DNA from 3 places in the Pseudoalteromonas sp. SD03 genome. Region 1 is predicted to be linked to each of the others. Evidence: predicted binding sites of a transcription regulator. Region 1 holds the regulator's gene; each other region holds the start of a gene.
What was found. Region 1 encodes LexA, which represses DNA repair genes until DNA is damaged. Its sites were predicted from a motif close to TACTGTATNNNNATACAGTA; they were not measured.
Positions count from the first base shown of each region.

Region 2: the regulator LexA is predicted to act here: its motif matches at 7,755-7,774, upstream of ruvC (crossover junction endodeoxyribonuclease RuvC).
Region 3: the regulator LexA is predicted to act here: its motif matches at 3,252-3,271, upstream of ABZP26_RS11010 (exonuclease domain-containing protein).

Region 1 covers NZ_CP162514.1:3,341,073-3,351,913, reverse strand. Annotated here, with positions in the region: gene ABZP26_RS15665 (TerB family tellurite resistance protein) at 1-275, shown strand, start outside; gene ABZP26_RS15660 (NADPH-dependent FMN reductase) at 283-849, opposite strand; gene ABZP26_RS15655 (LysR family transcriptional regulator) at 966-1,862, shown strand; gene norR (nitric oxide reductase transcriptional regulator NorR) at 1,868-3,433, opposite strand; gene hmpA (NO-inducible flavohemoprotein) at 3,599-4,780, shown strand; gene ABZP26_RS15640 (endonuclease) at 4,820-5,473, opposite strand; gene ABZP26_RS15635 (hypothetical protein) at 5,726-6,106, shown strand; gene ABZP26_RS15630 (PaaI family thioesterase) at 6,136-6,579, opposite strand; gene lexA (transcriptional repressor LexA) at 6,778-7,395, shown strand; gene coxB (cytochrome c oxidase subunit II) at 7,889-9,031, shown strand; gene ctaD (cytochrome c oxidase subunit I) at 9,031-10,623, shown strand; gene ABZP26_RS15610 (cytochrome c oxidase assembly protein) at 10,623-10,841, shown strand, end outside.
Region 2 covers NZ_CP162514.1:1,357,296-1,368,136, forward strand. Annotated here, with positions in the region: gene ABZP26_RS06385 (response regulator) at 23-445, opposite strand; gene ABZP26_RS06390 (PAS domain S-box protein) at 442-1,923, opposite strand; gene ABZP26_RS06395 (MerR family transcriptional regulator) at 2,223-3,392, shown strand; tRNA gene ABZP26_RS06400 (tRNA-Pro) at 3,670-3,746, opposite strand; gene ABZP26_RS06405 (arylesterase) at 3,863-4,486, opposite strand; gene ABZP26_RS06410 (ABC transporter ATP-binding protein) at 4,487-5,200, shown strand; gene ABZP26_RS06415 (ABC transporter permease) at 5,190-7,691, shown strand; gene ruvC (crossover junction endodeoxyribonuclease RuvC) at 7,824-8,348, shown strand; gene ruvA (Holliday junction branch migration protein RuvA) at 8,351-8,968, shown strand; gene ruvB (Holliday junction branch migration DNA helicase RuvB) at 8,976-9,983, shown strand.
Region 3 covers NZ_CP162514.1:2,348,215-2,359,055, forward strand. Annotated here, with positions in the region: gene ABZP26_RS10995 (late competence development ComFB family protein) at 1-167, shown strand, start outside; gene ABZP26_RS11000 (YbaM family protein) at 160-312, shown strand; gene ABZP26_RS11005 (sel1 repeat family protein) at 315-842, opposite strand; gene ABZP26_RS11010 (exonuclease domain-containing protein) at 1,083-3,239, opposite strand; gene ABZP26_RS11015 (sugar porter family MFS transporter) at 3,726-5,150, shown strand; gene ABZP26_RS11020 (OmpP1/FadL family transporter) at 5,353-6,612, shown strand; gene ABZP26_RS11025 (YeeE/YedE family protein) at 6,616-7,029, shown strand; gene ABZP26_RS11030 (DUF6691 family protein) at 7,033-7,434, shown strand; gene ABZP26_RS11035 (response regulator) at 7,509-10,265, opposite strand; RNA gene ffs (signal recognition particle sRNA small type) at 10,468-10,564, opposite strand; gene ABZP26_RS11045 (DUF3014 domain-containing protein) at 10,704-10,841, opposite strand, start outside.

The DNA of each region.
Region 1 (10,841 bases):
ATTTTGATTTAACGGATGAAGCAGTAGATGAGTTAACCGAGCAAGCAAGTGCAAGCTTAGATGACGCCATTGATTATTTTCAATTTTCTAAGCAAATTAACAATCAATGTAGTGCACAGCAACGCATTGATATAGTTGAATTACTTTGGCGTTTAGCGTACTCCGATGGAGAACTTGATCCACAAGAAGAATACGTTATTCGTCGTGTTGCTAATTTATTGTATGTTACCCATGAAGACTTTATTGCTGCAAAGCTTGCAGCAACAAAGTTATAGTGGCTGCTTATTTAAGCTTACTTGCTACGCTAACTAACTGCTGTGCAAGACCAGCCACTTTTTCAGCGGTAGCGGGGTCGCTAATTCGACCGTTGTCATCTAATAAAGTATGAATAGCCGGTACTGCCAGTTGGTTCGCTAATACTAAGCTGCCAATGCCTGATAATATATCACGCACATGATTTAAGCCCCGTAAACCGCCCAACCCACCTGGTGAGGCTGCATATAACGCGGTTACTTTATTTGCAAATGCAGGCTCTGCGCCTTGTTCGGTGCGCGATGCCCAATCAATAGCATTTTTTAACACGGCGGTAATAGAGCCATTATATTCTGGGCTGGCCAGCAAAATGCCATCGGCTGCGCGAAGTTTGTCTTTAAGTTGTTGTACACCGGCTGGTGTGCCTTGTGCCTCGAGATCTTCATCAAACATAGGAATGGCTAAGTCTGCGAGTTTAATCACTTCTACTTCAGCGCCACTTTCTAAAGCAAAGCGTGCCGCTTCGTTAATGAGTTTTTGATGAAAGCTATCTTTACGTAAGCTACCTGCTAGGGCAATAATTTTTGGTGTTGTCATGAGCTGCTCCTGATAATGAGTTTGTATAATGTGACTTTAACAAATAATCACTTGCAGAAAAGCCAAATAAACGCAAAACTTGTGTGCGTATATGCACAGATTAAAGAGTAGTTATCATGGCAATTCAATTTAATGATTGGCAAGACCTGAAGGTTGCTTACGAGGTAGCGCGCTTAGGTACTTTAACTGCCGCGGCCGAAGTGTTAGATGTTCACCATAGTACGGTGCTCAGGCGAATAAATAACTTAGAAAAAAGCTTAAATGCGCGACTATTTCATCGCCATGCTCGCGGCTACAAAGTCACAGAAATTGGCGCTAAGTTATTTACCACAGCACAAGCGATTAATGGTGAACTAGAGCGCCTACATAATGACATTATTGCTGCAGATAGCACCTTGCAAGGTAGCTTGTTACTCACCACAGTTAGTGGCTTTATTGATGTATTAAGTGAGGTGTGTGAGCAGTTTCAAACCTTGCATCCGCAAGTGCAATTACAAGTGATTATGGATCAAAAACGCTTACGTTTAGATCATGGCCAAGCACATATCGCAGTAAGAGCTGGACCCAGACCGGATGAGGGTGATTATATTGCTCAGCATTTAGCGGCGCTCTCGTCAGGATTTTATGCATCAAAGCATTACATTAGCCGTTATGGGTTGCCACAAACATTAGCGCAACTATCGCTGCATAGCTTTGTGTCAGGTGTAGCAGGGTATAATGCCAAAGTGCCTTACTTTGCATGGGTTGATGAAAATATTCCCCCGTCGCAAGTTAAGCTAAGAGTGTCAGAAACCTCAGAAGCGACCCGCGCCATCGTTAAAGGACTCGGTATTGGCGGATTACAGCATGATGTTGCAGCGCAATACTCTGATTTAGTCCCTGTACTGCCTAATGAACTGAGTTGGCCAACCGATTTGTGGCTGGTTACGCATCATTTAGTGCATCGAACGGCAAAAGTTCAAGCGTTTAGTCAGCTATTAAAAAATTATTTTAAGCAGCGAAAGTTAAGTTAAAAAGGCTACAACGATTTTTTTATTGAAACACCTAAGCGCTTGGCTAGCCGCGTTAAGTTAGCGCGGTCGACCTGTAAACTACGCGCTGTGCTTGCCCAGTTATAATTATGTTGTTTAAGTTGCTGTATTATAAGTTGCTGAGTATAGGTATCTGTGGCTTGCTTTAACGAAATGTTGTTTGCTAAAGGTGGGATTACAAGCTGGTTTGAGTGTTCAAGAGCTAAGGTGTTAACATCGCTTAAATTTAGCTCACAATGCGCAGGTTCAATAGTAATAATTGGTTGCTGCCACTGATGTTGTTTAGCCTTTAATGCAGCCCGATTAATCACATGCTCAAGCTCCCTCACATTGCCTGGCCAGTCATATTTTTTAAGCAGCAGTTGCGTTTCAATACTGAGTTTTAGCTGTTTAATAGCGAGCTTGCGGGCTGTTTTTTCTGCAAAATAACCGGCTAATAAAATAACATCTTCATCACGGGCTTTCAATGGAGCGACTGTGAGTGGATAAACACTTAATCGATGGTACAAATCGGCGCGAAACCGTCCTTGTGTTACTTCGTGTTTTAGGTCGCGATTGGTTGCTGCAATCACTCTAACATCGACATATTTAAGTTCATCTTCGCCAACGGTTTGTACTTCGCCACTTTGCAGTACGCGTAATAATTTACTTTGCATAGCCAGAGGCAGCTCGCCGATTTCATCTAAAAATAAGGTGCCGCCATCGGCTAACTGAAATTTACCTTGGCGGGCATTTTGGGCGCCGGTAAAAGCGCCTTTTGCATGGCCAAAAAATTCACTTTCTGCGAGGTTTTCAGGCAGTGATGCACAATTTAAATGAATTAATGGCTGATCTTTACGTGCGGAGTGTAAGTGAATATTACGTGCCACCAACTCTTTGCCGACCCCAGTATCACCTAAAATAAGGACACTAAAGTTTGATGCCGCAACCAGTTTTATCTCATTTTTAAGCGTTTGTATTGCTGAGCTTTGGCCAATAATTTCACCACCATCACGTTTGAGCGCCTCACGGTTTAACGCTTGTACTAATTCACTAGAGTGCTGCGCATGTTGTTTGTAATGGGCAAGCTCTAGGGCTGTTTTAAAGTGCGCACTGCACAAGGTTTGTAAGGTGTTGAGTGTATCAGTGGTAATACCGTCAAACGCATTGGCGTTAAGGCTATCAAAGGTCAGAATGCCAAGTAGTGCGTTTTTATCATAAAGGGGTAACCCTAAGCAGGCATGCACTGGAATATCACCGGTTTTAGCCAGTAGTAGCCCGTCGTATGGATCAGGTAGTGGACAGTCATGTGCAAATTGCAGAGCCAAACGACTACTGCAGATGGCTTTAAGGCGAGGATGCTCCGCAATATCAAAACGTCGTCCTAGGCTATCGGGCATAAGCCCTTTAATGGCTAAGGGTTTTAATTGCTCACCTTGGCGAATTAATAATGCACTGGCATCGCTGGGAATAACACGTTCAACCGTGGCTAAAAGTTGCTCAAAACTGTGAGCATGTAACGTACTTTGCGCAAGTTCTAATGCAACTTGCGTCAGGTTGAATTGTTGGTTCATGTCAAAATGACCTTTTAGTGTATTTTTACAGGTTTTATAGTAGGTCATAAAGACCCATCTTGTAAAGCGAGTTAATTTAACCTTTTGAATATTATAGGTTTAATTGGTTGGCACACTCTGTGTAATGCTAAATGCAAGCAGTTAGTTATTACATAGGAAATAAACATGTTATCCGATAAAACCATACAAATAGTTAAAAGCACGGTGCCATTGCTTGCAGAGGCAGGTACGGTCGTAACCGATCATTTTTACAAGCGCATGTTTAGTCATAATCCCGAGCTTAAACATATTTTTAATATGACTAATCAAGAAACGGGTCGTCAGCAATTTGCATTATTTAATGCGTTGGCTGCGTACGCGCAAAATATTGATAATTTAGCCGTGTTAAAAGAGGCGCTAGCGCGAATTAATCATAAGCATACCAGCTTAAATATTTTACCTGAGCATTATCCTATTGTGGGCGCACATTTAATCGGTACGTTAAAAGAGCTTATTCCTGAGCAGTTTACTGCCGATGTTGAATATGCGTGGCGCGAAGCCTACGGTGTACTTGCTGATATTTGTATTACCGAAGAAGCGGCATTGTATGCGCACAGTAAAAACAACCATGGTGGCTGGGCAGGCACGCGCCAGTTTGAAATTACTGATAAACATATTGAATCTGAATTCGTAACTAGTTTTACGCTGACACCTGTGGATGGTAAAGCAGTTATTACCTACAAGCCAGGACAGTACATTGGCATTAAAGTTAAGCCTGAGGGCGCAGAATATGAAGAGATCCGCCAGTATTCTATTTCGCAAAAGAGCAATGCTAAAAACTATCGTATTAGCGTTAAAAAAGAGTGCCAACCAAAGCCTGGCGTGGTGTCTAATTATTTACACTCACTAGAGCAAGGCGCACGAGTAGAGTTATACCCGCCAGCGGGAGATTTCATTTTAAAAAATGAGGCAACTCCAGTGGTACTTATTTCAGCAGGCGTTGGCCAAACCCCGATGATGGCGATGCTGCAAACGCTACTTAGTGGTGATAAAAATCAAGCGATTAGTTATTTGCACGCGTGTGAAAACAGCCGCGAATTTTCATTTAAAGGGTATTTAGCGCAGCAAACGGCAATGCATCCACAGCTAAAAACATTTACTTGGTTTAATCAAGGTGGCGAGGAGTGTGATTTCACTGGGCTAATGGATTTATCGGTGCTTGAGGCATCATTACCTATTAGCGAAGGGGCATTTTATTTGTGTGGACCAGCATCATTTATGGCTTACGTAAAAGGCCAGCTACTTGATTTAGGTGTGCAAAGCTCAAACATTCACTACGAAATATTTGGACCACACCAAGCGTTATAGGTTAATTAAAAGCGTGTGTTACACGCTTTTAATTTAAACTTACAGCTTTTTACTATTTGTGTTAGCAGCATAAGCTTGTTGTTGCCAAGCATTAAATAGCTTTTGTTGTTTAGCTGAAATTTTTAAACCATACGTTTTTTGCATGTAAGCGTACGCATCGGCAATGCGTTTACGTGCATGAACAGGCGGTTCAACAACACGTTGTTTAAAATTAACTTTAACCTCACAGCGACCATATTGCGTCGCGTTTTGGGCTAACATGCCAAAGCGGTAGTTTGAGCGATCGGCGTTAATTTCACCAATTGCAGGGGCTAAATTGTTTATATCGGCTTCCATCAAGCGAAACTTAGCGCTAACTTTGCGGCAGTTTTTACGCCCACCATCTTGCCAACATTGTAACTGGTGACCAAATTCCCATGCAGGGACAATATGTTCCCATTCAATTCGCAGGGCACGTTGATTTACTTTGCCTGAGCGGGTTAGTGTGTTGCGAGGCACGTAGCCACAATGGGTAGGGTCGGGTACCAACTTTTTGCCTTGTTTTTTTATATCGCAACCACAATAAATACTTTTAGCGTTTTCGGGAAGGGTATTAATTAAGTGCTTTTTGGCACTCGAAAACCGCGTAAATTGTTCGCCCATTGCTGAAAAACAAGCACAGCAAGCCAACAAAGCTAAAATAAACCGAATCATATCCATCACATACGTGAACTACAGGAGCGGCTAGTTTAAGGCCTAGAATAAAAAAGTAAACTGCCGCCGGCATGCTTTAATTTTAATTTGCGTATTTTGTGTAGGGCGTTTTTTAGGAGTAAATAGTGGGCAATATTCAGAGGCTAACGCTAAAAACGCGTTAATGCAGTGATTCCTGCGTTGTTGATTTGGTATAACGGTAAAACTGCGTTAAAGTTTGCAATGAGATTAATAGAGGGTAAAAACGAGATAATGTCGGAAATTCAATTTTTAAATGTAGATCTAGAGCTTGAGTCAAAGCAAGATATTAGCGTATTAGTTGCTGATTTAAAAAAGGTCGCAACTATTTTACATTATGATAAAGACGAATACCGTCAACTTGCTCGCATTGAGGTTGCAGGTGAAATAACCACGCCAGATAAAGCGATTAATCACTTGTGTGAGTTAATCGAGTCGTGTTCACGCAATGCATTAAAGCAATGGTTGAGTTGTTCACGCAGAACTTTCGATATTGGGTTTGAGTCTGGCACTTCGCCAAAATGCTTTAACCAAGCCTTACATGCAGATACCTTGTTACGTATATCTGCAATTGGTGCAGGCGTAGAAATTACTATTTACCCTTTCGAAAAGTAATTTAATTTCAACCTTGGTTAATTGACTTACTAGCCTTTTCGCTCTACTACGGCTGCGGTCATACGTGATACGCAGCAAAGCTCATTGCGGCTATTGGTTATTTTAATATCCCAAACCGAGCTGCGCTTGCCGATATGATAAGCTCTCGCTGTGGCCGTTAATGTGCCATTGCGTGATGCCTTTAAATGACTTGCACTGATCTCTTGGCCAACACAATAAAACCGATTGAAATCAACCACAAAATTAGCGGCATAACTTGCTACTGTTTCAGCAAGCACCACATTTGCACCACCATGAACGATACCCATAGGGTTATGATGCTCTGGAATTGCCGGCATAGTTGCCACTAAGTAGTCATCACCAATTTCACTGATTTCTATTCCCATGGTTTTCATGAGTGTCCCTTGGCCTGTAATACCTTGATCTAATTGCTTACAAAACTCTAATGTAATCGGTTGATGCCAAATACTCATGCTAGCTCCTTGGATAAGTAATTGAGAATTAAAATTTATTAATATGATAATGCGTTGCTAATAATTACATTTATCACCCTGCTTTTAAAGTAGGTTATTGTTTGATGATAACGGCATATAAGGCATTAATTTATATTTGCGATTTTTAAATAACTGTATATACTCACAGTTAATTGTACTGTATGGAAAACCAGTTGTATGCGACCATTAACGAAACGCCAAGCGCAAATACTCGAACTCATTAAAGTGTTTATTAAAGACACTGGTATGCCTCCTACACGTGCCGAAATTGCACAAACACTGGGTTTTAAAAGTGCGAATGCTGCAGAAGAACACTTAAAAGCACTGGCCAAAAAAGGTGTGATTAAAATGAAGCCAGGCGCGAGTCGGGGCATTCAGCTTGTTGAAGAAGAGGAGCCAGAGCAGTTAGGCTTACCTTTAATTGGCAGGGTGGCTGCCGGTGAGCCTATATTGGCGCAACAGCATGTAGAAAGCCACTGTAAAATTGACCCTTTAATGTTTAAACCTGCGGCCGATTTTTTATTGCGTGTTAACGGTATGAGTATGAAAGACATTGGTATTATGGATGGTGATTTACTTGCTGTGCATAAAACCCAAGTTGCCGAAAATGGACAAGTTATTGTTGCCCGTGTTGACGACGATGTAACCGTGAAGCGTTTAGAAAAAGCGGGCAGAAAAGTACTCTTACATGCTGAAAATGATGAGTTTTCAGCTATTGAGGTCGATTTAGAAAATGAGTCGTTCAATATTGAAGGCTTAGCGGTAGGTGTTATTCGTAACGCTGACTGGATGTAGTATTAAAGCATAATTTAGCGCTTAATAGTGATTAGGCGCTGGGTTTGTTAGCAGCACAATGTCTAACTTATCAAATGTATGACTATATGTTGTTAAGTGCTTCTCCTATCATAAATAAAATCACTAAATACTTTATAAATAAACAAATTTACTCTGCTTTTTTAAGTTAACAATTTTTTATATTTCTATCCTGTAATTTCAATACACCCCTTACTAAACCTGACTCTTAGATTAATTGCCTGACTAGTTGCTATTTTTTTAGCTGCGCATTTTAAAAAATACACCTTGTTTATTTTTCATACTCACCTTGCTTATTGTTTATTTTTTAACTAGTTATTAAAGAGCTGGAATAAAAATAACTCACAGCTTAGTCGTTTTGAGAACACACATTTACTAAATCCAGCACCCTTATAAAAAATAAAAATAACGAATAGGCGTTTAAGCCGTATGCCTCTTCGCTTTGCGTCAGCAATAGCATCAAAGGAGCCGTCACATGGGTAAGCTGAGTTCTTCCTTGTGGCTTATATTGTTTGTTTTTTCGCAGAATGTGCTTGCTAATAGCCAATATAATATGCGTAAAGGCGTAACCGATATAAGTAATAATGTATACCAACTGCACATGACTATTTTTTTAATATGTTGTGTGATTGGGGTGATCGTGTTTGCCATTATGTTTTGGGCACTCATTCATCATCGCAAATCTAAAGGGGCTGTCCCTGCCCAATTCCATGAAAGCACCAAAGTAGAAATACTGTGGACTGCGATCCCTTTTGTCATATTAATTGTTATGGCCATTCCTGCGACTAAAACCTTAATTGCCATGGAGGATGCCAGCAAAGCTGATCTCACCATTAAAATTACAGGCTCACAGTGGAAGTGGCATTACGAGTATATGGGGGAGGACGTTGAGTTTTATTCCATGCTAGCTACACCTCAAAATGAAATAACCAACCTTGCTGATAAAAACCCGAATTATTTACTCGAGGTCGATAAACCGCTGGTACTACCAATTAATCAAAAAGTACGTTTTTTAATGACTTCAGATGATGTTATTCACTCATGGTGGGTGCCTGACTTTGCCGTTAAAAAAGATGCAAACCCTGGGTTTATTAATGAAACATGGACCAATATTAATGAGGTTGGTACTTACCGTGGGCAGTGTGCAGAGCTTTGCGGTAAAGATCATGGTTTTATGCCTGTTGTGGTAGAAGCTAAAACTGAAGAAGACTTCAAAACGTGGTTAGCAGAGGCTAAACAAGCCAAGCAAAAAGCAGCTGCAGCAGACGCTGCGTTATTAGACCAAGTTGTACCAAAAGAAGAGCTGATGGCGCTTGGTGAGCAGGTTTATATGGCGAGCTGCGCGGCGTGCCATCAGCCAACAGGATTAGGCTTGCCGGGTGTTTTTCCGGCTCTTAAAGGCAGCCCAATAGTCATAGGTGATATCAAAGGGCATATAGATATTTTGCTCCACGGTAAACCAGGTACGGCTATGCAGTCTTTCGCAAAGCAATTATCAATCAAGCAAATAGCAGCTGTTATTACCTATAAACGCAACGCGTGGGGTAATGACACTGGTGATGTAATTCAACCGAGCGAGATACAAGCGGCACTGGATGCTGATGGGGAGGCTAAATAATGAGTAGCATTGCAGAACAACCTAATACCAATGAGGCTCATCATGCCCATCAACCTGCCACAGGCTTTAAGCGCTGGTTATTTACAACCAACCATAAAGATATAGGTAGCTTATATTTAGTTTTTTCACTCACCATGTTTTTAATTGGTGGGGCAATGGCGATGGTTATTCGAGCTGAGTTATTTCAGCCGGGCCTACAACTGGTTGATCCTCACTTTTTTAATCAAATGACCACAGTGCATGGTTTAATAATGGTGTTTGGTGCGGTTATGCCAGCCTTTACCGGCTTGGCAAACTGGATGATCCCGCTAATGATTGGTGCGCCAGATATGGCCTTACCGAGAATGAATAACTGGAGCTTTTGGATTTTACCGTTTGCGTTTTTAATCCTATTAGCTTCATTATTTATGCCTGGTGGTGGCCCTGCATTTGGTTGGACCTTTTACGCGCCGCTTTCCACCACTTATAGTAACGACAACACAGCAATGTTTGTATTTGCTGTGCATATTATGGGTATTAGTTCGATTATGGGGGCCATTAATGTGGTGGTCACCATAGTAAATATGCGTGCTCCGGGTATGACGTGGATGAAGCTGCCGTTATTTGTGTGGACATGGTTGATCACGGCGTTTTTACTTATTGCAGTTATGCCGGTACTTGCTGGTGCAGTTACTATGGTGCTCACCGATAAATACTTCGCGACCAGTTTCTTTGATGCCGCTGGTGGTGGCGATCCGGTGATGTTCCAACATATTTTTTGGTTTTTTGGTCACCCTGAAGTTTATATTATGATTTTGCCTGCCTTTGGCATTATTTCTACGATTGTTCCCACCTTTTCACGTAAAAAACTATTTGGTTATGCCTCTATGGTGTATGCCACCTCCTCCATTGCCTTGTTGAGCTTTATTGTGTGGGCGCATCATATGTTTACCACTGGTATGCCCGTGGCGGGTGAGTTGTTTTTTATGTACGCGACTATGCTGATATCGGTACCTACCGGCGTAAAAGTATTTAACTGGGTAGCGACTATGTGGCGCGGGTCTATTAGCTTTGAAGTGCCAATGCTGTTTAGTATCGCATTTATTGTGTTGTTTACTTTAGGTGGTTTTTCGGGGTTGATGCTAGCGATTACACCTGCCGATTTCCAATATCATGATACCTATTTTGTGGTTGCACACTTTCATTATGTACTCGTAACGGGCGCGGTGTTTTCTATTATGGCGGGGGCTTATTATTGGCTGCCAAAATGGACCGGAAACATGTTCAATATTACCTTAGCAAAATGGCATTTTTGGTTGTCGTTAATAAGTGTAAATGTGCTGTTTTTCCCAATGCATTTTGTGGGGTTAGCCGGTATGCCACGCCGTATTCCAGATTATGCGCTACAGTTTGCTGATTTTAACGCCATTATTAGTATAGGTGGGTTTGCCTTTGGTTTATCGCAATTATTATTTGTGGTGGTTGTGTATAAATGTGCAAAAGGGGGCGACAAAGTGCCTGCAAAAGTTTGGGATGGAGCTGAGGGGCTTGAATGGGAAGTTGATTCACCTGCGCCTTATCATACGTTCTCAACGCCGCCGGACATTAAATAATGACTCACTTGCCGTTATTAAAAAAGCTGGTGGTGATTTGCATTGCAATGTTTGCATTTGCATTTGCCATGGTCCCTTTGTATGACGTGTTTTGCGATATAACGGGGCTTAATGGTAAGCCCTCGTTAGAGCAGGCACAGCAAAGTACCTTGGTCACTGAAAATAGAGAAGTCAGCGTTAGTTTCACTACGCATGCGCAAAGTGGTGCGCCTTTTGAA
Region 2 (10,841 bases), 1.5 Mb from region 1:
TCCATATCTCTTGCAAAATGGCTTATTCAAGCTCAACGGCATGTATATAAGCATCCATAAGTGTCGCTAATTTGGCAAACTGCGGGCCAATTGCATGTTTCACCATATAACCTGCTACGTTGTTATGGTACGCGCGAGTGCGGTCGTTATCCTCATTGGAGGTTGTTAGTATAAATACAACGGTATCGTTTAATTTTTTATCTTTACGAATATGCTCTAAAAATTCAAACCCATTCATCACTGGCATATTCAGGTCTAGCAATACTAAGTAGGGCTCTGATATTACTTTTTGTTGTGCTTTTTCTCGTAACGCATCTAACGCCAGTTTTCCATTTTGTTTCCAAATTATTTTAATTTTAGGATCCACTTTTTTTAGGCTTCTTGTTACGGCTTCCGCGGCAACATCATCGTCTTCAACAAGCAGTATAGATAGATTTTTGATCATAAATTCTCTTTCCTTGCAAAGCGCGGCCACCAAACATGAAATGTAGACCCTTTTTGCGGTTCATTTGAGCTAACGGAAATGCGCCCACCATGAGCTTGTGCCAGACGCCGACTAATAGACAGCCCAATACCTGAGCCTGACTTATCGTCAGAGGTTGTTTGAAATAAACTAAAAATACGCTCGTAAGCCTCTGCTGGTATACCGGGGCCATCATCAGTCACAGTGATATGGCAAAGCGTATTTTCTGCTACACAACGAATCTCTATAGTTCCATCTTTAGTGTCGTGGTGTTTAATGGCGTTACTTAATAAATTGCGGACAACGGTTTCAAGTGGCGTCCATGCAGTGACGATAGTATCTAATTGAATGTCTTTATGAAGCTTCATTCCAGCCGGTAAATCTAACAGTTCGGTAACGTTAGAAATTAATTTATGCATATCGATTACTTGAGTATCTTGGGTAGCTTTACCCGCCCTTGCATAGGCCAATAAATTATCGATTAACGTCTCCATTTTATGAATACGATCATCAATACGCGTTAAGTTGTATTCTACTTCAGGCGTGGTAGTGCCTAAATCTTCTTTAATCCATTCAATTAAGTTTGAAATGCCCCGCAATGGAGAGCGTAAATCATGAGAGGCTACATAGGTAAACTCTTTCAGGCTTGTGTTATTTTCTTTTAGCTCAGTTTCCATTCGTTTTCGTTCTGTTATATCTAACAACGAAACAAATACCATGTCTTCATCATTGGTATTTATAAAAGGGCTCAAGCCCACTTCAACGGGGAATTCTTTACCGTCTTTGTGTAACGCGGTTAAATCTCTGCCTACTCCCATACTTCTTACACTGGGTTCACGGTGGAATGAATGACGAAGTGCTGAGTGATGTCCTTGGTAGCGCTGGGGCAATAGCATTTCCATTTTTTTATCGAGTAGTTCTATTTCACTGTAGCCAAAAGATTTGCATAACGATTGATTTACCGCTTGTATAATGCCTGCTTGGTCAACTATTAACACACCATGTGGCGCAGCCTGAATAGATCGTTGAAACATATTATTTGCGCGCAGCCTTTGCGATATATCAACCAATGTAGCTAAAACTAATTCTTGTTGTCCGTGTATTGGGTTTAAACCTATTTCAATTGGGATTTGTTTACCACTTTTTTGACTCGCAAATAACTCACGGCCTTCACCCATTAAGCGTTTTCGAGGGTTAGCAAAAAACTGACTCATCAAGTGGGTATGATTGGCTTTAAATTGAGCTGGAAGTAAACTATCTATGTTCATCCCTATGAGTTCTGAATCCTCATAGCCTAGTATTTCAGATAGTTGATTATTGGCAAAAAGGATCTGAGCATCAGTATTAACTACCATTGCCCCCATGGGTAAACAATTAACTAGTTGAGTTAAAAATGCTTCATCCATATTTACAGTTAAACTTGGTGAGTTAGATTTTTTATTTACTTTTTTAAGGTCCATCAAGCATCCCGCAAGTAAATTTAGTTCCCATAATATAGTAATAGTCGAACAAGTAATGAACAGCAAATCTAGCGAAAGATCATGTTATTTAAATGCTCATTTTAATGATTTCTTCTTATATTTTAGCGAGTCATTATGGACGTACTGTTCAGTGTAAGGTATATAAAAAAGGCGCGTTTCTTCCAGCTATTTACAAAAATAATTTCATACCAACACAAAGAGTTTAGGTTGACACTTGACCTGTCTATTACTCTATAGTTTACATTTAACATCGCACTTAAAAATGTATGGAGTTATATGTGTATCGTATTTCTGAGCTAGGTGCATTAGTTGGTTTGTCGAGGACAACTTTACTTTATTACGAAAAGCTTAATCTAATTTCTAGTAAGAGGTTAGAAAACGGCTACCGAGTATATAGCGAAAGAGATTTACAGCAGGTGCGTTTAGTTCAGCACTTACAAAGTGGTGGGCTGAGCTTGGCTGAATGTAAATCTTGCCTCGATAGTAAGTTAGATAGGTCTGTTCTTAAGTTTCGTTATGGCGAACTAGAAGAAGACATTAAACGAAAACAAAAGTCATTGGCTTTGTTGTCGTCCCTATTAGGAGAAAACAGTAGTAAGTCATGGCATGAAATGCTTAGCGAAGTCGCTCCAGATGCGCATATTGACTGGTTAAAAACTCAAGGGTTTAACGAAAAGCAAGCTCTAAGAATTAGATGGTTATCAAAAGATATGAACGAACATGACAAATATATGCAAGATTTTATGAACATATTTGCAGCACTAGAATCTTGGGGGCCTAATAGTGAAGAGGACACGAAAAAAGCGTTTCATTTACTTAGTAACAATCCTAAACGAATTTTAGAGATTGGTTGTGGTAAGGGTAACTCAACAATATCACTCGAAAGATTATCGAACGCAGAAATAATAGCGACTGACAATGATCAAAGTGCGCTTGATAAATTAGAAGATAAAATAAAGCAGCATAACTTGAGTGAGCGGGTATCAACTAAATGCATCAGCATGACAGAATTAAACTTTGGCACTAAAAAGTTTGACGTTATTTGGGCTGAAGCCTCGGCTTATGTAATGGGTATAGAAAACGCCCTAAAAAAATGGAAATCGTTACTCATCGACGATGGCGCTTTGGTTTTTAGCGATTTAGTTTGGTTAACTGACAGCCCAAGTCAAGATGCTATTGATTATTGGAAGAGCGATTATCCAGATATACAAACAGTTAATACTCGTAAATCACAAATAGAAAAAGCGGGCTACCAGCTTCAGCATACATTTACAGTATCAGAGCAGGCTTGGAAGAATTATTACGAGCCACTTGAACAGCGCTTACAAGATGTTGCATTAAAAATGACTGGGTCACGAGCTGTGGTTGATATTCAAAATGAAATAGATTTATATAAATCTCATTTAGGCGAATTTGGTTATCAGTTTTTTATTGCTAAAAGGCTTTAAGACATTAATAACCATGGGCTAAACCCATAGAATAAATAATTTTAGCTTAAACACTATCCATATTAACCGGTTGAATGGTGTTTTTAATTATTATTTGAAAAGTATTTAAACGAGGTGTGATGCCACATAATCTAAATACCATGGAAATCAAAAAGCAGAAAAACAGTCAATAAATTGGTTGGTGCGATAATTGTACGATATTTTTTTGTATTAAATTAGGTAGAACGAAAGGAAAATGGTTTTTATTGAATAAAACTAAGTTTTGAAGGGATTTAAATGGTCGGTATGGAGAGATTCGAACTCTCGACCCCTGCCACCCCATGACAGTGCGCTACCAAGCTGCGCCACATACCGACTTCGACTGCAATAGTACGTGTATTTTTAAAAAAATCAATAAGCATTTGTTTGTTTGGATGTTTATTGCGCAAGCGTTTAATATTAAGCGCTTGCGCCAGAAGTTTTACACGGCCTTACTCTTTATTTAACCACTGGTTGATCGTGTTATACATTTCATCTCGTAGTATTGGTTGCGCAGTTTTGTTAGGGTGTAAGTTATCGTTTTGCATTAGCTCGCTTTTGCCTGCTACTTTAAGTACAAAAAACGGCATTAAATACGAGCCTGTGGCTTTGCTAACACTGGCAAAACTATCGGTGAACATTTTACTGTAACGTGGGCCATAGTTAGGTGGAATATAAATTTCCATTAGCGCGGTTTGTGCATCTATTACTTGGCTTTTTTCAATTAGAGCGGTCAAGTTGTCTTGCATTTTAGTAACTGGAAAACCGCGTAGACCGTCATTAGCGCCAAGCTCTATGAGCACATGAGTTGGTTGATATTGCTCAAGCAATGCATCAAGTCTGCGCAGTGCGCCACCAGTGGTTTCACCGCTAATACTGGCATTAACTAAATTGATATTACGTTGCTCGGCATCGTATTTATCTTGTAACAATTGCACCCAGCCTTGTTCTTGTTTTAAGCCATAGGCTGCGCTTAAACTGTCACCAAGTATTAAAATCGTGTTGTTAGCTGCCGCAGTAAGGGGGTTAATAACTAAAAATAAAATAAATACAAAACGTAGGATTGAATGAGTCATATGTCAGCGCTTTCTCAATTAAATATAATTCAAGTAAATGGTTTGTCTAAAGTTGTATCTACCCTTGAAGGTGAGTTGTCCATCCTCAGCGACATCAGCTTTAATGTCAAGCACAGTGAGTCTGTTGCTGTTGTTGGCACGTCGGGCTCAGGTAAATCCACTTTATTAAGTTTATTAGCAGGGCTTGATACGGCAAGCAGCGGCGAAGTAATGTTAGATGGGGAGCCGCTGCACGAATTAGACGAAGAAGCGCGGGCCGCACTCAGAGCTGCAAAAGTTGGCTTTGTGTTTCAGTCTTTTATGTTGGTACAAAGTTTAACTGCACTTGAAAACGTGATGCTACCGGCAGAGCTTGCAGGTAAAGAAGACGCCAAAGAACAAGCGCTCGCTTTGCTTGAAAAAGTAGGCTTAAGCCATCGGGTTGATCATTACCCGTCGCAGTTATCTGGTGGTGAGCAGCAGCGTGTTGCGATTGCCCGTGCGTTTGTGGGTTCGCCAAAAATATTGTTTGCCGATGAGCCATCAGCTAACTTAGATAGCAAAAATGGCCATATGATTGAATCGTTATTATTTGATTTAAATAAGCAAAACGGTACAACCCTCATTTTAGTCACTCACGATGAAGCCTTAGCACAAAAATGTGAACGCATTATTCAAATAGAGGCGGGGGAGCTGGTACAAAATTCAACAGAGGAAATGGCAAATGTGGGCTAAATTAGCGCTTAAACTATTTTCTCGTGAGTTTCGCCGTGGTGAACTAACCGTAATAAGCGCAGCCATTGCACTGGCAGTATTAACCGTGCTTACTTTATCTATGGTAACTGAGCGAATTGCACAAAGTATTGCGCAAAAAAGCAGTGCATTTATAGCAGCAGATCGTGTTCTTGCCAGCAATCACGCCATAGATACCGCCTTTATAACCAAAGCAGAACAACAAAACTTACAAACTGCACAAATGGTGTACTTTGACACTATGCTGTTTGCAAACGATCAAATGCAGTTTAGCTCGGTAAAGGCTGCATCAAACAGTTACCCGCTTAAAGGCCAATTGAAAGTTAAGTCGGGTTTGAATGCTCAAACTGAGGTTGCACCCGGTGCGCCAAGCCCTGGTAACGTATGGTTAAGTGAGTCAGTTTTTTATAGCTTAAACATAAACGTAGGCGACCAAGTTGAATTAGGTGCCGCGTTATTTAATGTTGAAAAGGTGATTGTAGAAGAACCCGATGCGCCATTTAATGTGTTCTCTAGTAGCCGTAGGGTGCTCATAAACATAGATGATGTGGCAAAAACCGAAGTAATACAGCCAGGCAGTCGTGTATTTTACCGCCAGTTATATGCAGGTGATGAAAACGACATCAATAGTTTTTACGATTGGTTAAAGCCGCAACTCAAAGAAAACCAAAACTGGTATGGTGTAAAAGACCGCCAGTCTCCTATTTCAAATAGCTTAAACAGAGCCGAAAGCTTTTTATTGTTAGCAGGTTTGTTGGGCATTATATTAGCTGCAGTAGCCATTGCGGTGTCAGCTAAACGTTATTGTGAGCGCCAATACGACCCAGTCGCAATGATGAAAACTTTAGGCGGCAGCCGCGACATGATCCGCAAAATTTACCTTATGCACTTATTAATGGTGTGTACGATGGCGGTAGTTGTTGGCCTTGCTATTGGTTACGGTTTACAAGAAGTTGCAACTGGTTACCTTGCAAAAAGCATGGGAACCGAACTGCCCATGGCAGGGTTTAAACCGTGGTTAGTGGCCATTAGCACCGGGGTTATTTGTGCGGTTATGTTCTCTATTAAGCCATTGTTAGACTTATTTGATATTCCACCACTTAGAGTGCTTCGCCGTAATTTAGGCGATCGCCTTGCGGTAAGTAAAATCCATTTAGGACTTAGCGCCTTAACGGTATTTTTATTAATGTGGTTATTTAGTAACAATATTAAAATTACCCTTATTTTATTTGCCTCAACGCTTGCGCTTATTTTAGTGTTGTTTTTAATTTCTAAATTGATATTTGGCGGGGGCCGCAAGCTTGGTTTAAAGCCAGGTAACAGCTGGTCGTTGGCTATTGCGTCTATTCAAAAGCGCGCCAATGTTAATGCGGTGCAGCTAATTAGTTTTTCGCTAGCGATTAAATTACTGTTGTTTTTAATTGTGCTAAAAAACGACATTATTTCGGATTGGCAGTCTCAGTTACCAAGCGATGCACCTAATGCCTTTTTGGTTAATATTACGCAAAATGAGCTGGATCCGGTAAATGAATACTTAGCGCAAAAAGGCATTCAAGTGTCGGAGTTTTACCCAACGATTCGTGGCCGCGTGAATGCAGTAAATGGCGAAGCAGTAGCACGTGAAGTGTCATTGCAAGACAACGAGAAAAAAGACGAAGAAGCCCGCTCAGGCATTGGCCGCGAGCTTAACTTAACTTGGCTTAACGAAGTCCCCTCACAAAATGACATTATAGATGGCCAGTGGTTTGGCGATGACGCAGTAGCTGAGGCCTCACTTGAAGAGTCGATGATGAAGCGCCTTGATGTGAAAATGGGCGATACCCTCACGTTTTTAATTGGTGCGCAGTCGTTCGACGCTAAAATTACCAGTGTACGTAAAGTTAATTGGGCCACGCTTAAACCTAACTTTTTCATTATTTTAAGCCCTGATGTGTTGAGCAGCTTTCCGGCCACCTATATTTCATCAGTACGTATTGAGCCTGAGCAAAAGCGCGACTTTAGCCAGCTATTGCGAGCATACCCTACTATTACAGCGATTGATGTAGACAACTTTGTTAAACAAATTCAATCGACTATTGAGCAAGTGTCGTTAGCTATTGGCTTTGTACTGGCTATTGTGGTGTTGTGTGGCGCGTTGGTACTTATATCGCAGGTGCAAGCAAGCTTAGGTGAGCGCATGCAAGAAATTGTAATATTGCGTACGTTAGGTGCTAAAAGCCGATTAATAAAAAATGCCACCTTGTATGAGTTTTTATTACTGGGCGGTTTAGCCGGACTAGTTGCTGCATTTTTCAGTGATATAGCACTGTTAATAGTACAGCAGCAAATGTTTGATTTGGCAGGTAAGCTGCATCCTAATATTTGGGTTATTGGCCCCGTTGCTGGTGGCGTGTTTGTAGCAGGGTTAGGCTATTTTATGATTGCCCGTACGCTTAAACAAAATACTCAAGGCTTAGTGCGCGCTTTAGCGTAAACTTTGCGGCCAAATAGCGTTTAAATGCCTACTTTTTAAGTAGGCATTTTTGTTTTTGCTTTGTACTGGTAATTTATACAGTGCTCTGGCATTATTAGCACTATTAATAAATAACAATAATGAGAGTGCTGTTTGGCCATAATTTTAGGGATCGATCCGGGCTCGCGTTTAACGGGTTACGGTGTGGTTGCGCATCAAGGTGCCAAGTTTACATACTTAGGCAGTGGCTGTATTAAATTAGCCGATCATGACTTTCCCACCCGACTTAAAATGATTTACCAGGGCATTACGCAACTTATAGAGCAATTTTCGCCTGAAACATTTGCTATAGAAAAAGTATTTATGGCGCATAACCCTGATTCTGCTTTAAAGCTAGGTCAAGCCCGTGGTGCTGCGATTGTCGGTGCCTCTATGGCCGACTTACCGGTTTTTGAATACTCAGCACGGCAAATAAAGCAAGCCGTTGTGGGTAACGGTGGGGCAGATAAATCGCAAGTTCAACATATGGTTAAAAACATACTTAAACTGCCAGGTACGCCGCAAGCCGATGCGGCGGATGCGCTTGCAATTGCAATTTGCCATGCCCACTCTGAACAAAATTTAATAAAACTAGCGGGTAGCGCAAGCAAAACCGTTAGAGGACGTCTAAGGAAATAACAATGATAGGTCGCTTAAACGGCGTGTTAGTTGAAAAACAGCCCCCAGAAATACTATTAGAAGTGAGCGGCGTTGGCTACGAAGTACAAATGCCAATGACCTGTTTTTACGATTTGCCTAAAGTAGGCGACAACGCCATTGTGTACACTCATTTTGTAGTACGCGAAGACGCACAGTTATTGTTTGGCTTTAATAATAAAACCGAACGTGCGTTATTTAGAGAGCTGTTAAAAGCCAATGGAGTAGGGCCTAAATTAGGCTTAGCCATTTTGTCGGGCATGTCGGCGCAGCAGTTTGTAAGTTGTGTAAATAATGAAGATGCCACTGCCTTGGTTAAGTTGCCAGGGGTGGGCAAAAAGACCGCAGAGCGCTTAGTGCTCGAAATGAAAGACAGATTAAAAAATTGGGGTAATGACTTATTTACCCCATTTAGCGATAGCGCCGTAATAGAGCCTGCGAGCGATGCAACTATAGCCAATAATGCGGCCGATGATGCGGTTTCGGCGTTAGTGGCGCTCGGTTATAAATTGCCACAAGCGCAAAAAGCAGTAAAATCAGTAAGCAAACCCGATATGTCGACTGAGGTTCTAATTAAAGAATCTTTGAAATCAATGCTGTGAGTAAATTATGATCGAAGCTGATCGCTTAATAGATGCTGCTGAAAAAACCAACGAAGACACCATAGACCGTGCTATTAGGCCTAAGTTATTGGCCGACTATCGTGGTCAGCCGCATGTTAAGCAACAAATGGAAATATTTATTGAAGCTGCGCGCAGTCGTAGCGAAGCGTTGGATCACTTATTGATATTTGGCCCACCAGGCTTAGGTAAAACCACGCTTGCTAATATTGTGGCGAACGAATTAAACGTAAATATTAAAACCACCTCTGGTCCTGTGCTTGAAAAAGCGGGCGATTTAGCCGCATTGCTCACTAACCTTGAAGAAGGTGATGTACTGTTTATTGATGAAATTCACCGTTTGAGCCCGCAAGTTGAAGAAATACTCTACCCGGCAATGGAAGATTACCAGCTCGATATTATGATAGGTGAAGGCCCTGCAGCGCGTTCTATTAAGCTTGATTTACCCGCATTTACACTCATTGGTGCAACTACCCGTGCGGGATCATTAACTTCTCCACTGCGTGACCGTTTTGGTATTGTTCAGCGCTTAGAGTTTTACTCTGTGGAAGACTTATCGCATATTGTGGGGCGCTCAGCGCATTATCTTAGTTTAGAAATGTGTGACGATGGCGCGGCCGAAATAGCCAAACGTTCGCGCGGTACGCCACGTATTGCAAATCGTTTATTGCGCCGAGTGCGCGATTACACCCAAGTAAAGTCAGACGGTACGGTTAATGCTGAGGTGGCCCAACAAGCCCTCGACATGATTGACGTTGATAAAAGCGGTTTTGATTACATGGATCGTAAATATTTACTCGCCATCATCGAAAAGTTTATGGGTGGCCCTGTTGGCCTTGACAACTTAGCCGCGGCAATAGGCGAAGAGAAAGAAACCATAGAAGATGTGATTGAACCCTTTTTAATTCAACAAGGATTTATTCAGCGTACGCCGCGAGGGCGAATTGTCTCTGATAATGCGTACCACCATTTTGGCTTGTTACCTAAAAAAGATTAAATAACCAGAATAACTAGACTCTTTCTAAAGCCACTGTCATTTTAACGACAGTGGCTTTTTAGTATGAGCAAAAGCTAAATTTAGACGTATTTTACTTTGCCAATAATTCACTGAGCGTTAAGACATATCAGGCTATTGTGCGCCTGCTGTAACGTTACTGAGGCCGAGTGTAGCTGATTTGACAAATTGCGGGCAAAAAAAAGCCCGCAAATAATGCGGGCAAACAACAAGTTTAAGGAAGTAATCTAGGGAACTACGTTTTACTTATTGAGGTCATACCCCAAGAAGTAAAAAAGTAATACGAAATAAATCATATTACGAAGAACTGGATTCAATGAAATAGCTTTCATTTAATGCGCTAGCTCGGTATGGGAGAATAATACCGAAGCGGCAGAATTTGTTCAAACTAGAAAATTTATATTTTCAGATTAAAAAAACTAATAGCAAGGGTTTTCTGTTTTTACTTAATGTTGCATGTTAATTAACCATTAATTCTATAAGTTAATGAAATGCTTTGTTTATGTATATTAACATATAAACGTTCGGTATTAGTTTTACTATTACGTTAAGGTAAGCGTGTAGAGTTTATGAGTGCTTATGCATTAATTTTGAATAAACAGCGTATTTTTGTGACTCTTTAGTGAAATTAAGCGGGCTTATAGATAGCCTTATTGTTATTTATTTATACAGTAAAACAAGAGTTAAGTAGTAAAACTATTTTTTTAACGTTTTTTGTTGGCTATTCACAGCAATATCGTTGTCAGCAGGAAATACACTAGATACACTAGCTGAACTTTAATGGTGGCTAATGTGTTACAAAGTTACCTTACTCAAATAAATCAATTTGATGTTTTTAAT
Region 3 (10,841 bases), 990 kb from region 1:
TTTGCTGTACCGTACTCAATCAGTTACCCCCACGTTATATTCGATACGATGTAGATATGGCGTTTTATTTAACTCAAACAGATCGTTTAGATATGCAGCAACGCGTTGAACTTGCTATTAATTTTGCGATTGATCAGATTGCTAAAAAGAAAGATATTAATGAGTAACCCGCTAGAAGACGCCCCTACACACGTAAAACTGGCTGTTGATTTAATTATGATATTAGAGCAACACGACGTAGAGCCCGAAGAAGTATTAAAAGCGCTCGATATCGTAAAAAGTGACTTTGAGAAAAAGCTAGTTAGTAACTAGCTTTACTCTATTGTTTGTATTTCATGAACGGTGACAATACCATCGTGTTTATTACAATCAATTTTAATTTCGCCGAATGTTCGTCTCGGTGATGTTGACCTACGGCAGGTCATGTTTTGAGCTTTAACACCAAACTGCTCAATATAAACGGCAACAATTGCATCTATTTCTTGCTTCTCGTGTGTTGTCGCAGCAGTATAAAAAGTATCATATTGTTGTGACCAATTTTCAACGCCAGCTTCTGCTGCAACACCTAACCACCCCATACCAAGCTTAGTTGATTGCTCTAGATATTGCCCTTTTAAAAACATAAACGCTAGGGTGTATTGTGCACTTTTATAACCCAATGCAGCAGGCTCTTCTAAATAGTTAAAAGCTTCTTCAAACTCCCCTTTTTTGTATGCCTTAACACCATTATATTCTTTTTTCTTCATGGTATTATCGCTGTAAAGACTGACTTGTGACGAATTGCAGCCAGTTATTAAAGCCACCAATACCAGCAAAGTGGCACTCAATCGTTGATGATTCATTATTATCCTTAATTTATTATTTTTTTTGCTCAGAAACATAACCACTTTTAAAGCATCTGCCCTAAAACCTGTTAACATAAATTTAATATTATCATGGGATTGCAAAGCTTACAGCGATTATTTTTATAAGCGCAGTTTTAATCGCCCATTAAAAATAGATAAACCTATTTTTTTAATACCCTGTATTTATACACAAGGTACTTTACTTTACGCACAATGCATTTAACTGACGTAAATCTATCACTGACTGTCCGTTTGCTGAACCAGTAATAATAACTGCGCGGCCGCTTTGGCATCGTCTAATGCACGGTGATGATTGGTTAAGTCTAAATTAAAGTGTGCCGATAAATTACCGAGTGAGTATGACTTTAATCCCTTAAATGCTTTGCGTGATTCAACGACTGTACACAGTTTCGGCATTTTAAAATTAATCCCTATCCTCTCAAGCTCTTTTTTAATAAAGCCATAATCAAAATTAACATTATGCGCCACAAAAATACTGCCTGATAATTGATTCAGTAACGGCGCTGCAATCTCGCTAAATATGGGCGCATTGCTTACCATGGCATCGTTAATGCCTGTAAGCGAGGTAATAAAACGCGGGATGGGACGCTCTGGGTTTATCAATGTGGTCCATGTATCAACTATTTCGCCCTGCTTTATTTTAACAATACCAATTTCGGTAATACGGTTACCGCCTTTGAGGCCTCCTGTAGTTTCAATATCAACTACACTATAAACACGGTTAGGGTCTACATACCACTTCACCGCTGCAATATTGACTTTAAAACCACTGTTTTTTAAATTATCGATGCTCACTAGCTGGTTTCTTTTAAGCTTGTCTCCGGGCGCTTTTACCTCTTCAAAATGAACTGCGCTGTTATCAACTATCATTAAATCGGGGTAACCATCTTTTAATTGTCGATAGTTTTTTGCCATGTTTTTTAAATGGCTTAATAGCGCATTTATCGGGCTGTTTAAAATAAGCATCTCTAATGGCTTTAATACATCTTTGTGCCATCTAAATAAGCCATTTGGTTGCTCATAATACTTCGCTGCATGGTTACACACTAAACGCAGCAATTTTTGGGTACTATTACACGCAGCCAGCCGCGCCTCTAATTGCGAGGATTGATTTAAATAAAATGTATCTGTTTTTAAGGCTTGCGGATAAATATCAAATTCGTTGCAGGGGGGGGTTGGGGTTTCAATAAAAAGTTCCTGCCAAAAAACCAGCGCAAATAAGCTTTGCCACAAGGTATTCTCAGTATAAAAAACCTGCTTGCCTTGACGAGTGTAGTGATCACTTACACCTAACTCAACATCGCCACGGTAAAGTTCATCAACTTCTATAATACAGCGTGTACTGGCTAACATTTCACTAAGCCGTGAGCGTGTTTGCTTGTTAAATTTGCGCATTAAAAAGTCATCCGCAAAGTACAGTAACTCATCGGTGAGCGGATTTTCTATAATTTTCTCAAGTTGCGCCTTTACCCATTCTTTATTACCTAAACGGTATTGCTCTCTTATTTGAATTTCTAGTGCGTGCGCATCGTCTTCACAGGCATTAAGTACATCAAACGCTAATACAGGGTTAGTTGTTTTTAGTTGCTTATAAAGTATGACCAATAACTTATTCTTTAGCTCTCGAGCTACAACCCCTACTGCTAATTCATTTATTAACTGTTTTGCTAGCGTCTCATTTTCGTTGTCATCTTTCGCGTTTTTAACAGCTAACCGAAAACGGTTTAACACATAGTTAGATTGCGCTTCCTCAATTGAGTCAAAGCGAGACAAACTTTCATTATGCCCTTGCCTAACAGGAGTTACCCCTAAATCTCTTAGTACAAACCGGTTTTGATGATTAACATCACCGGCACTGAGCCTGCCAATATACAAAAATTCAAAATACTCGTAATACTCTTCTCTATTATTGATCACGTACTGATTATACAAATGCGAAAGACGCTCTGGCTTAGATTCAAAAAATGAAATAGCGACTTCAACTAAACAACTTTTAGCCGCACTTTTTTTAAATAGCGGTGGCTGCTCTTGTTGAGATAACAACTCAATTAAGGCCGGCTTTGTTAGATGACTAAGCAGTTGCTTAGCGTCTGTTTGTGAAGGTTCATATACTAATCCGGCTGTTTTTAAATTAAAAAGTGCCTGATAAGGCGAAATAATCTCTTCATAATTTAATGACTGAGTTTGCACTAAATAAGGTTTACGAGAATAAATACGTGCTAGCATGCATTGGCTTTGCTCGTCGAGGGTGTTTATTTTATTAATAAATGTAATGTGCTTTTGCTCAAGTAAATGCATACATTTATCGCTCACAAAGCCTATTAGCTCTTTAAAATGTGCCAAATAATATTTTGCTGGTAACTCTTTTCTCATAAAAACCGCCAGTACTGTATATAAAAACAGTATAATTATTTGAGCGCTTTTAGCAACCCAATTAGGAGTTAATAGCCTTTTAGAATTTAAATTGATTCAATCTCGGGCGCTTTAATTTCAGCGAGGTTTGTTACTTAATAAACTAAGTTAAAACCGAGCACCCTTTTTATACCCTGGCCCTTATCTTCACCTGTGTAGATAGCAGAACCCTTCAAGCAGTGCGTGTTTAACATTAACGAAGCGTTAGTACCTATTTACGGGCATTCACATGGCAAAAGATCTGTTTTGCTTAAAAACCAAACACACTGCTGAAACTTCAATCTCAAAAGATAAACAGACCCTCGCGCAACTCAATTAATTTATTTATGCATACGTATTACTATTGAAATATCTTTTTTAGCGTGATTACTCTGTGCTAAGGTTGCCCGCAAATTATTAGTGGTACTTTAACTTCATTACACATAATAAAAATTAGGATTGAACAACATGACAACACAGCATGCAACTAAAGGTGAGCAAAGCGCAGCGGCAAAGTGCTCACTTTTATACGTTATTTTTATATCGGCTGTTGCCGCCATTGGTGGCTTTTTATTTGGTTTTGATTCAGGCGTTATAAACGGCACTGTATCGGCATTAGGTAATACATTTAACTCAAGCAGTGTAGCAACAGGGTTTAATGTTGCCTCTGTTTTACTTGGTTGTGCGCTGGGTGCTTTAGCTGCTGGCCCATTAGCTGACAAATTTGGCCGTCGCGCTATTATGATTGTCACTGCACTTATATTTGCTATCAGTGCATTTGGCTCTGGTATTGCTGATAGCTCAGCTGAGTTTATTTTTTACCGCTTATTTGGCGGATTAGGCATAGGTGCAGCCTCTGTTTTAGCGCCTGCTTATATTGCAGAAGTAGCACCAGCAAGTTTGCGTGGTCGCTTAGCGACATTGCAACAACTCGCTATTGTTCTTGGCTTATTTGCAGCCTTTTTAAGTAACTACCTAATTGCTAACGCTGCTGGCGGTGCCGAAGGTATTTTAATGTTAGATTTAGCCGCGTGGCGCTGGATGTTTTGGGCTGAACTTGTTCCTGCAGGCTTATTTTTGATTGGCGTACTTTTTATTCCTGAGTCACCGCGTTACTTAGTCGCACAAGGCAAACTTAAACACGCTAAAACTGTATTTAATAAAATTTCAAACGATGATGCTGATGCGCAAATCAATGACGTAAAGCAGTCTCTGAAAAGCGATAAAAAACCAAGTATTCGCGATTTATTTATCGATGGCAGTAAAAAGGTACACCCTATTGTTTGGGTGGGTGTGGCCTTGTCAGTGTTTCAACAATTTGTTGGTATTAACGTGGTATTTTATTACGGTTCAGAACTTTGGCAAGCCGCTGGTTTTGATGAATCACAATCACTGTTTATAAACGTGCTTGCGGGTACCACTAATATTTTGTCTACTTTTATTGCTATTGCTTTAGTTGATAAAGTGGGACGTAAGCCATTGTTACTGGTAGGTAGTATAGGTATGTTTATTAGTTTAAGTGCACTTACCTACACCTTTGGCAGTGCAGGCCTTGATGAAGCGGGCAAGTTAGCACTTAGCGAAAATATGGGTACCTTTGCGTTAATAATGGCTAATTTGTTTGTGGTATTTTTTGGCTTGAGCTGGGGCCCAATTGTGTGGGTACTGCTTGGTGAAATGTTTAATAACCGCATTCGCGGCGCCGCGCTTGCAGTTGCCGCCAGTGCGCAGTGGATAGCTAATTTTGCTATTACTATGACCTTCCCTATCATGCTAGGTAGTATTGGTTTAGCAGGCGCCTATGGTTTTTACACTCTCTCGGCGTTTATTAGTGTGTTCTTTGTGGTTAAATACATTAAAGAAACACGCGGTATGAAATTAGAGTCAATGTAATTACTTGGCTGGAGTAAAATAGCGCTTAATAATGCTGTTTTACTCCAACGTATTTAACCCTCCTTTGTAAGCCCTTTCATTTGCTTGTTCCTCATCCACAAACAATATGCTTTTTTAGTATATATAATCTTTTAAAGTTCTTTTTTGGAATATAAAAAGTTAGCTATTGTTCGCCAACTTTCTCTACTTAGTCTCAATTTAAATGAAAAAACAGTTACTCTCAGGCCTTATTTTCACCTCTGCGTTAAGCACATTTAATGTATTTGCAACGAATGGCTATTTTACTCATGGCTACGGTATGACTCACAAAGGCATGGCAGGTGCTGGTGTAGCGTTATCAGAAGAGTTAATGTCGGGTGCAAATAACCCGGCTACTTTTTCAGCTAATGGCACGCAAATGTCGGTAGGCATAGAATTATTTGCTCCTGAGCGTAACTACACCGCTGCAAAGGTCGATGAATACTTTCCCAATGCACTGTATTTGGACGCAACAACCAAAAAAAGTGATAACAGCTTATTTGCAATTCCCGAATTTGCTATTGGCCATCAATTAAATGAGCGCATTAATATTGGCCTATTAGTTTACGGTAACGGCGGAATGAACACAGAATATGTGGCTGCTTCTGCCCCTCAAGGCACATTTTATGGCGGCACCACTGGTGTTGACTTAAAACAGTTATTTGTCAGTCCAACCATGAGCTATCAATTAAATGAACAAATACGCCTAGGTGTTTCTGCTATTTATGTAGTGCAACAATTTGAAGCACAAGGTTTGGCAAATTTTGCCGCCTTTTCGCAAAAGCCAGAGGCGCTGTCTAATAATGGCGTTGATACCAGCACAGGCATTGGAATGCAACTTGGGATCAGCCACATTATTAATTCGTCATTTAGCTGGGGCGCCAGTTACCGTTCATCAGTGTCTATGGATGAATTTGACCGTTACAGCGGCCTGTTTGCAGAGCAAGGCGGGTTTGATTTACCAAGCTCTATTCAGCTCGGTACCGCTTGGCAGTTTTTACCATCGCACCAAGTGGTGTTTGATTGGCAAAAAATAAATTACAGTGAAGTAAAAAGTATCGCCAACCCTATTACTAATTTAATGTCAGCGCCACTAGGGGCTGAAGCCGGAGCAGGCTTTGGTTGGCACGATATGAGTATTTATAAACTGGGTTATCAATGGCAACGCACTGAGCAACAAAAAATTAGGTTTGGTGCTTCTTATACCGAGCAACCCATTCCATCATCTGACATTTTATTTAATATTTTAGCGCCCGGTGTGCAAGAGTGGCATTTTACAGCAGGCATTAGTCATGCACTTAGTGACGCGGTGCAATTTAACGCAATGGCTTTTTATTCACCTTCTAAAAATGTAACAGGTGCAAACTACTTAGCGCCTAATCAACAATTATCAATTTCAATGGAACAATCAGGATTGGGTGTATCCCTTGCTTGGAGAATTTAAACGATGACAACCGAATTCACACCACTATCTGGGGCTATTGGCGGTGGTTTAATTGGTCTAGCCTGCGCGTTATTACTGGTTTTATTTGGTAAAGTAGCGGGAATTTCAGGGCTTATAAAATCAATTTTTAATCCACTGGCAGCAGCTTCTCGTTGGAAACTGTGTTTTGTGATGGGGTTATTACTAGCAGGTGTATTTATACAATTATTTGCCCCTGAGCTGTTAGTAGGCGAATTAAGCTTATCGCCTTTGATGATTATTATTGCAGGGCTTTTGGTCGGTGCGGGGACCACGTTAGCGAATGGCTGCACCAGTGGTCACGGCGTATGTGGTATGTCTCGCTTTTCGGCCCGTTCATGGGTATCAACCTGTACGTTTATGGCAATCGCCATTATCACCGCTAATTTAGTAGGGTAAATCATGCACGCAATTATTACGCTTATTTTAGGGTTTGTATTTGGTTTGGGACTAATTATTAGTGGCATGACCAACCCAGATAAAGTGCTTAACTTTCTCACTTTTAATCAGCAATGGGACGGTAGCTTAATTATTGTTATGGCTGTTGCAATGACCATTATGATGGGCGCGTGGTTTTGGCTCACTAAAAAAGGCACGCCGGTGTTTAACGACAAACTAAGCCTTAGCGATTTAAAAAAGGTCGATACGCGGTTAATTACTGGCTCTATTTTATTTGGTTTAGGTTGGGGCTTAAGCGGCGTGTGCCCGGGCCCCGGGCTTGTACAACTGGTATCACTTAAAACAGAGTTTTGGTTATTTTTTGCTTCCGTACTTGGCGGTATGTGGCTGACCAAAAAAGTATAATATGAGTCGCCGAGCACGCCTCGGCCACTTAGCATGCTAACCGTGATCTATGCTGTGTGCTCTTCAACTGCTGCTCAACTGAGTAAATTACCAATCACTGTATATAAATCATCGCTATTAATGGGTTTGGCTATAAAGTCATCCATACCAACAATTAAACAGCGCTGCTTATCTTCTTCATAAGCATTTGCAGTGATCGCCACTATAGGTACTCGTAAGCCGCTTTTAATTTCATTGGTTCTAATCGCGCGAGTGCATTCATAGCCATCCATATTGGGCATTTGGCAATCCATTAAAATCAAATCAAACGACTGACTCTTCAAGACTTCAAGCGCCTTTAAGCCATCTTCAGCCATTGTTAAACTCGCTTTAGTAGGCTCAAGCATTTTTGCAATCACCTGTCGGTTAATCGCATTATCCTCTACCAACAGTATACGTTTATCCAAAAGACTGGGCTGCGAGGCTGTTTTTTTAGGTAACTTTGAGGGAGCCTCTGCTGATTCTGGCGCACTAATACTAAAGGTGAACGTACTACCTTTACCCTCTTCGCTGTGTAAATGAATTTCACCGTCCATCATTTTTATTAGCTTTTGAGAAATAGCCAGCCCCAGCCCTGTTCCGCCGAACTTACGTGCAACGCCCACATCAGCTTGAGTAAACTCACTAAATAATAATGACTGCTGTGCCTTTGCAATACCAATACCGCTATCTTCAACGCTAACCTGAAGTTTATTATCGTTATAATCGAACGATAATCGCACAAAGCCTTGCTCTGTAAATTTATACGCATTAGAGAGTAAATTAATAATCACCTGATTTAAGCGTAATTCATCAACACTAATGTACAGTGGTAAATTTGTGGTTTGAATTATGCTAAATTCCACCTCTTTAGTACTAACAATCGGCGTAAATAAAGAGCGTATATTTTCGATAAATGGAGCTAGCTGCGTGGGTCTACTATTTAGCTCCATGGCATTTGCTTCAATTTTAGAAAAATCTAAAATATCGTTAAGAATATTAAGCAAGTTTTTTGCGCTTTTTTGCTGCGTGAGCAACAACTCTTTTTGTTCATTACTTAAAGACTGATCTCGAAGCAAAACCTCTCCCATACCTAATATGCCATTCATAGGTGTGCGAAGTTCGTGACTCATATTAGCCAAAAATTGAGACTTAGCGATATTTGCTTCATTAGCGAGTTTAACGGCTTGTGTTAGCTCAGTTGTTTGTTCTGCTACTTTATCTGCGAGTTGCTGATTAAATTGACTAAGTTGTTTATTAAGGTCTTCATTTTTTACATTAGAGGCTTGCAAACTTTTGATTGAATGCTGAAGTGCATTGCCCAACATTTCAAATTGTTGCTGTAATTGCAGTATTTCGTACCAACTAGAGTCTGTATTAAATACGTGTTTTTTAGTTTTACTAAAGCTGTTAATTAAATGAGTTAACTCTATGATGGGTTTAACCAGCAAATGGGTAAATTTATAGATAAATAATACCACCAGTGCAATAGAAAATAGCCCCAGCAACATAGTGGGTAACCAAGCAGCCACTACCACCAAGCTTAAATATTTACGATTATAGAGCGATATAACCTGCCACCCTGTGGTGTCGTCAACATACTGATTTGTATGGTACACCTCGTTATCGTTTGAGCGAAAAAGCTGATTACCACTAAAACGTTGGATACTAAGATCCTGCTGCTTAAAATCAGTCAGCGCAGCAAACTGACTTAACGAGCTAAATACTACTTTTTTATCGGCATCAAGAACAAGTAAATCCCCTTTATACTCAAATAAATTGGGAATAAACCGCTCTAACTGATCTAGCTTGAGCGACCCCTCAACTACACCATAAAACTCATCATTTTTATAAATGGGAGCCGAAAGCGCAACAATAGGTTGATCGCCTAATCCTCTGCCTTGAAAAACGCCACTGCTGTAGCCTAACGGGAACTGCTGAGCCTCAGCGAAATAGGGACGATCATTAACATAACGCTGACTCTGACTTAAACCACTGAGCAATTCACTGGGTATACTTTTCTCAACATAACCTTCGGAGTTCGCATACAGACTAGTTGCAAAACCAGGGTATAAAGCCATTAGCCGCTCAAGCTGCTGCTGTATTGGTGCTCCGGCACTCATTGCATCACTGGTTATTACCATTGCATTTTTATGAAACAACAAATAGTCACTAAGCTGGGCACTGATCGAGCGTGATTTTTCTTTAAGTTGCGTATTTACTTCGTATTCTAAGCGCGAGTAATGCTGATTAACCAAAAAGACACTGGTGATCAAAACCACCAAAACAATAATGATACTGACAACATAACTTAATATACGGGCCAGAGGCTGCCCTTGATAAGCCCGGCTTGCGTGGGGAACAAACACACTCACTAAGTCGACCAAAGCTAACGCTATCATAGCATTAATAAAGTATTTTGAGGCAGCCACAACAAGCGTGAGCCAAGGCAGGCCTATAACAAAGTGACCCAAAGCCCACACCAGTGGTAAGCCGACTAAAAACCAAAACACTGCGCCTAAAGGAAGTATTGGCTTAGAACGCTTTAAGCAAAAGGTATAAAGCCAAAACAGCTCAAGCACATAAACAATACTGGTCCAGCTATGCCCCCAGCGATAAAATAAAAAACCAGTGACAATAGTTAAACTAAGGAGGGAATAACGAAGCCCAGCAAACACTAAACTGAGTATTACAAACGTCTGACCAAATAAAAATTCAGAGCTATCAAAAAAATACAGAGGTAAAAGGTTAGCGCATCCCCCCAAAAGCCCTAATAATATAGCAAGCGCCCACTTATTCCTCTGAGACGTCATATTGACCCTTAATAGCTTATTAAACACCTGCGGCGTAAAGTATAATCACGAGTTTTAATTATTGCTCACTCATTAGCTATTGTCTATAAAGGTAAAAATTTAGCTAAGTGGGTATGATCTAGAATTAGTGTACGAATAATATAAATAAGAAATATTGAAAAATGGAATTTTAATACACCCAAATGAGGAATTTGGGTGGCAGTCTTACCAGCCACATCTCGGCACACACGTCACAAACTGTGGCTGCTCCCTTCCGGGCCTGACCAGGTTCGCCTGCTAGTGTTGCGAGAGGACCAATAAGACTACCATTGAGGGCCTTGGTTGGCGCGATTGAGATTATCTCTACTTTTACTCTGTTATTCAAGGGATAATCAAAAAAGAAAGTGCGATTGCATACTTCATATACAATCGCAGGGTGTTTAGTTATTAAAGCGGTTATTAATTACTCTCTAACTGCGCTTTTATATTACGTAGCGCTGCTTTTACCTTTTTCATGTTCTCTGGGCCCATGCGTAAAAGTTGTTTTTGTGCAGCGGGTAATTGCTCCCACTCAGAAAACGCATACTGATAAGTAAC